DNA from 2 places in the Halanaerobium sehlinense genome. Region 1 is predicted to be linked to the other one. Evidence: a T-box and tRNA genes for the amino acid it is inferred to sense, from the RefSeq annotation. Region 1 holds a T-box; the other holds one or more tRNA genes.

Region 1 (3,176 bases):
ATCATTTTTAAAGTCAGAAGAAGCAACCCACAATCTTAAAATATCAGCTCCATACTGATCTATTACTTTATGAGGAGAGACTACATTACCTTTTGACTTAGACATCTTATTCCCTTTTTTATCAACAGTAAAGCCATTTGTAATGACTTCTTTATAAGGAGCTCTGCCTTCAGTTGCAACTGCAGTTAAAAGAGAAGAATTAAACCAACCGCGGTACTGGTCTGTACCCTCAAGATAAACCTGAGCTGGCCAGCTTAGATAGTCACGTGCTTCTAAAACAGCTTTATGACTTGAACCAGAATCAAACCAAACATCCATTATATCCTCTTCTTTTGTAAAGTGTTTTCCACCACAGTGAGGACAGCTGTAATTTTCTGGCAACAATTCTTCCGCAGATTTCTCATACCAGGAAGCCGATCCTTCTTCTGCAAAAATAGTCTTGACTGAATCTAAGGTATCATCATTGATAACTGCTTCTCCACAATCATCACAGAAGAAAATAGGAATTGGAACCCCCCATTTTTTCTGACGAGAAATACACCAGTCTGAACGTTCAGAAATCATGTTGCTCATTCTTTCTTCTCCCCAGGCTGGGTACCAATCCACATCTGCAATTGCAGCTAGAGTTTCTTCTTTAATTGCGTCAATAGAGGCAAACCACTGATCAGTAGCTCTAAAAATAAGGTTGCTTTTACAGCGCCAGCAGTGAGGATAACGGTGATCAATAAAGCTTAGATCCATCAGCAGATTTTTTTCCTTTAATTTATCAGTAACCATAATATTTGCTTCGTCATAATGTTTCCCTGCAAAGTCGCCAGCTTCTTCAGTAAAGTAACCTTTGTTATCCATTGGAGCGTACACTTCTAAATCATATTCCTGGCCAACAACAAAGTCATCATGACCATGACCTGGTGCAGTGTGAACACAACCAGACCCCTGATCTAAAGTTGCATGATCTCCAAGTATTAAAAGGGATTCTCTATCAAAAAATGGATGTTGTGCCCGTTTATTTTCAAGTTCTTTTGCACTAAACTCTTCACTAATAATCTCATAATGTTCAATCCCAGTCTGATCCATTACTGAATCAACTAGTTCCGCAGCCATTACCAATTTTTCTCCTTCTACCTCTACAACAACATAGGGGTGATCCGGGTGAAAGGTTATAGCCATATTTGAAGGAATAGTCCAGGGGGTTGTTGTCCAAATAACTATAAAGCTGTCTTCACTGCTTAGAGTAACTCCTCCAACTTCAACTTCATCCAGCATTGGAAATTTAACAAAAATAGATGGAGCACGGTCATCAGCATACTCTACTTCTGCTTCTGCTAGTGCAGTTTCGCAGTGCGGACACCAATGAACTGGTTTTTTACCTCTATAAAATAAATCTTTTTTAGCCATTTCACCAAATACTTCAATCTGCTTTACTTCATAATTGGTGTTTAAAGTTAAATAAGGGTTATCCCATTCTCCCCAAACTCCAAGTCTCTTAAATTGATCACGCTGACGATCAATATATTTTAAAGCATAATTAGTACATTTTTCTCTTAACTCACTAACTGTAAGTTCAGCTCTTTCTTCATCACTCATCTGACTTGTAACCTGATGTTCGATTGGTAAACCATGTGTATCCCAACCTGGTACATAAGGGGAATAATAACCTTTAAGTGTTGAAAAACGAGTAATAAAATCTTTTAAAACTTTATTTAGTGCATGACCAATATGAATATCACCATTAGCATATGGTGGTCCATCATGCAAAATAAATGCTTCATTTCCTTCTCTATTTTCAACTGCTTTTTCATAGATTTCATTTTCTTCCCAAAATTTTTCAAAATCAACTTCTCTTTCACTTAAATTTGCCCTCATTGGAAAATCTGTATTAGGCAAATTGATTGTCTCTTTATAGCTCATTTACTTTTATAACCTCCTAAAAATATATTAAAAATAAAAAAAGCCTCCTGTCCTGAAAGGGACGAGAGACCGCGGTACCACCCTAATTAAAATTAGCAAAATAAAACTAATCTTATCTTAGCATCTTTAACGCAGAAATACGGGTATACTAATTAATTCATATACCAACTCCAGGGTGATTTTTTCAATTTCTTGTTTGCCGGCTTCCACCAGACCCGGTTCGCTATAAACTATTAAAAATTGATACTGTCCCCTTCAACATCATTTTTTCATATAACATTTTTCTCAATTATAAACCATCATTTAATATAAGTCAAGTTTTATCCTGACCTACTAAACTATATCCATTTTGACTTTAATTATTTTTGATCATCTTCATTTTTTTTAGAAAATTCACTTTCAAATTCATAATCACCTTCTGTTTTCTCATTTAAATCAAAATCAGAAGTATCATTAAAATCATCTAAATCAGTATCTAAATACTGCTGCTCATTTTCTTTTAACATTTCTAAGTGGCTTTCTAAAAGAGTTTGAAAACGAATTTTGAAGAAGTTTCTTTGTTCTCTCAGCTGTTCTACTTTCCTTTTTTCTGAAAGAACTTCATCCTGAGCATTCTTTTTTATTTTTTCCGCTTTCATTCTTGCTTCTTTAACAATCATTCTTGCTTCATTTTCAGCCTGATCAACTCTATCAGATATAGTATTCTGCATCGAATTCAAAGTGTTCTGCAGTTGATCTTCCATTGCTTCAAAATCATCAATTTTTTCTTTTAAGGCTCTATTTTCCTCCTGCAGGTTATTTAGGTCTTTAAGCAGTCTTTCATAAGCAACACCAACATCATCTAGGAATTCGTCTACCTGAGTTGTATTATAACCAAAAGTAGATTTTTTGAACTCTTTATTATAAATATCTAATGGGTTTAATTTCAAAGTATCCCTCCTTTTAGCTTAGGTTAATCTCTTTAGGGTTAACTTGATCCTACCTTTATTTGAAATACCTCGCTGTGATTCAACTTTGACTCGGCCTCGACCTCTAACAGAAATTAAATCACCAATTTCTATTTCTGCTGCAGGATTAGATTCTATTTTCCAGTTTAACTTAACTTTTTCACTCTCAATATCTCTTGTCATTTTACTGCGAGAATCACCAAAACCAGAACTTGCTACTGAATCCAATCTCATCGATGCCACAGTTGTTAATATTTCTTTTTCATGCTGAACAGGTTTTACCAAATCAGATTCCTCAATTTCTTTAACTTCAACTGG
Region 2 (3,176 bases), 1.4 Mb from region 1:
AATTTACAGTGGTATCTGAATCTTTACAGATTTTCCATCACCTACGCCTTTCGGCCTCAGCTTAGGTCCCGACTAACCCTGAGAGGACGAGCCTTCCTCAGGAATCCTTAGACTTTCGGCGAAGGAGATTCTCACTCCTTTTTTCGTTACTCATACCGGCATTCTCTCTTCTGTACAGTCCACTGCTCCTTACGGTACAGCTTCTCTCCGTACACAATGCTCCTCTACCACTTACAATCATATAAATATAACCATAAATCCACAGCTTCGGTGATATGCTTTAGCCCCGTTACATTTTCGGCGCAAAACCGCTTAACCAGTGAGCTATTACGCACTCTTTAAATGAGTGGCTGCTTCTAAGCCAACATCCTGGTTGTCTGTGCGATCTCACTTCCTTTTCCACTTAGCATATACTTTGGGACCTTATCTGGTGGTCTGGGCTCTTTCCCTTTCGACTATGAAGCTTATCCCACATAGTCTGACTCCCGATGAACACTAAACGGCATTCGGAGTTTGAATGGATTTGGTAACCTTGTTGGGCCCCTTGTCCAATCAGTGCTCTACAACCATTTAACTTTTACATCGAGGCTAGCCCTAAAGCTATTTCGAGGAGAACCAGCTATCTCCGAGTTCGATTGGCCTTTCACCCCTATCCACAACTCATCCCCTCATTTTTCAACATAAGTGGGTTCGGGCCTCCACAAGCTCTTACACTCGCTTCACCCTGGTCATGGATAGATCACTCGGTTTCGGGTCTACTAATCATAACTTCCGCCCTTATCAGACTCGCTTTCGCTCTGGCTTCATCTCTATGACTTAACCTTTCGCTACGATTAGTAACTCGCCGGTCCGTGATACAAAAAGTACGCAGTCAGGCTTTCTAATAGCCCTCCTACTTATTGTAAGCTTATGGTTTCAGTTTCTATTTCACTCCCCTCCCGGGGTTCTTTTCACCTTTCCCTCACGGTACTTGTTCACTATCGGTCATTCAGGAGTATTTAGTCTTGGAAGGTGGTCCTCCCTTATTCTCACAGGGTTTCTCGTGGCCCGTGATACTCTGGATAAATCTCTGACTTCTTCTACCTTTCGTCTACAGGACTATTACCTCCTACGGTTGAGCTTTCCAGCTCATTTGACTGGGTAAAAAATTTAAGTCAGCTAAAGGCTGTAGCCTTTAGTAAAGTCTATCCCACACCCACATTAAGCAACGTCTACAGACTTACACTTAATGTGTTTGGACTCTTCCCCTTTCGCTCGCCGCTACTAAGGGAATCTCGTTTTGATTTCTTTTCCTCAGGGTACTAAGATGTTTCAGTTCTCCTGCTTGTTCTTACATGGCTACTTCTTTCACCACATAATACCAGTGCTCCACACTGGTGGGTTGCCCCATTCGGATACCCGCGGATCTACGCTTATTTAGCAGCTCCCCACGGCTTTTCGCAGCCGGTCGCGTCCTTCTTCAACTCTGAATGCCAAGGCATCCACCATAAGCTCTTTCTAGCTTAATCAATTTATTTCCTATATGCATTTTTCAATGTACAGTTTTGACGGCCTCAATGGCCTAATATTAATAAAATCTTGAATGGTGGAGGTAAGCGGATTCGAACCGCTGACCTCCTGCTTGCAAGGCAGGCGCTCTCCCAGCTGAGCTATACCCCCATATCTCCCAATTGCTATCCATGCATGTGTTAAAAGGATAGAAAATGGTGGGCCTAAGTAGATTTGAACTACTGACCTCACGCTTATCAGGCGTGCGCTCTGACCAACTGAGCTATAGGCCCATTCGCTTTTTAAATAAATATAAACCCCATTATGTAGGATTTATTTTATTTTCATATTATTTTATTAAGTATTATAGAAGATTCTTTGACGGCCTCAATGGCCGAAATAAAACCTTCAAAATTAAACAGCAAGCTCACGTTCTCTCCTTAGAAAGGAGGTGATCCAGCCGCACCTTCCGGTACGGCTACCTTGTTACGACTTCACCCCTCTTACCGGACACACCTTTGGCATCCGCAGATGACTTCTGGTGCATCCAACTCGATTGGTGTGACGGGCGGTGTGTACAAGGCCCGGGAACGTATTCACCGCAGTATGCTGACCTGCGATTACTAGCGATTCCAACTTCATACAGGCGAGTTGCAGCCTGCAATCCGAACTGGGACTGATTTTAAAGGATTTGCTCCACTTCGCAGCTTTGCTCCCCTCTGTATCAGCCATTGTAGCACGTGTGTAGCCCGAGATATAAAGGGCATGAGGACTTGACGTCATCCCCACCTTCCTCCGACTTTCACCGGCAGTCTTCTTAGAGTCCCCGACATTACTCGCTGGCAACTAAGAACAGGGGTTGCGCTCGTTGCGGGACTTAACCCAACATCTCACGACACGAGCTGACGACAGCCATGCACCACCTGTCTCCGTGTAGCACAAAGTGCTATACTCTACTCTCATAGATGGTCACGGGATGTCAATTCTCGGTAAGGTTCTTCGCGTTGCTTCGAATTAAACCACATGCTCCACCGCTTGTGCGGGCCCCCGTCAATTCCTTTGAGTTTCAATCTTGCGATCGTAATCCCCAGGCGGGATACTTAATGCGTTAACTCCGGCACTGAAGGATTCGAACCTCCAACACCTAGTATCCATCGTTTACGGCTGGGACTACCGGGGTATCTAATCCCGTTCGCTCCCCCAGCTTTCGTACCTCAGCGTCAGTGTTAACCCAGAGAGTCGCCTTCGCCACTGGTGTTCTTCCTAATATCTACGTATTTCACCACTACACTAGGAATTCCACTCTCCTCTGTTACACTCAAGATAATCAGTTTCAAACGCAGTCTGTCGGTTAAGCCGACACCTTTCACGCTTGACTTGATTATCCGCCTGCGTACCCTTTACGCCCAATAATTCCGGACAACGCTTGCACTCTACGTATTACCGCGGCTGCTGGCACGTAGTTAGCCAGTGCTTCCTCCAAAGGTACCGTCAGGTGGATGTCATTAACTACATCCACGGTTCTTCCCTAAGGACAGAGCTTTACAATCCTAAGACCTTCTTCACTCACGCGGCGTTGCTCCATCAGGCTTTCGCCCATTGTGGAAGATTCCCCACTGCTGCCTCCCGTAGGAGTCTGGACCGTGTCTCAGTTCCAGTGTGACTGATCGTCCTCTCAGACCAGCTAT

Evidence for each region. The T-box of region 1 lies ahead of ileS (isoleucine--tRNA ligase). A T-box ahead of a tRNA ligase gene usually reads a tRNA of that ligase, here a tRNA-Ile.
Region 2: it has a tRNA-Ile gene. The T-box ahead of ileS (isoleucine--tRNA ligase) is inferred to sense a tRNA for this amino acid. The anticodon was not compared.

Annotation. Positions count from the first base shown of each region.
Region 1 covers NZ_AP042442.1:1,861,458-1,864,633, forward strand. The annotation lists gene ileS (isoleucine--tRNA ligase) at 1-1,911, opposite strand, end outside; T-box leader at 1,966-2,179, opposite strand; gene ACZ446_RS09130 (DivIVA domain-containing protein) at 2,271-2,840, opposite strand; gene ACZ446_RS09135 (YlmH family RNA-binding protein) at 2,859-3,176, opposite strand, start outside.
Region 2 covers NZ_AP042442.1:450,770-453,945, reverse strand. The annotation lists rRNA gene ACZ446_RS02185 (23S ribosomal RNA) at 1-1,508, opposite strand, end outside; tRNA gene ACZ446_RS02180 (tRNA-Ala) at 1,584-1,659, opposite strand; tRNA gene ACZ446_RS02175 (tRNA-Ile) at 1,705-1,781, opposite strand; rRNA gene ACZ446_RS02170 (16S ribosomal RNA) at 1,933-3,176, opposite strand, start outside.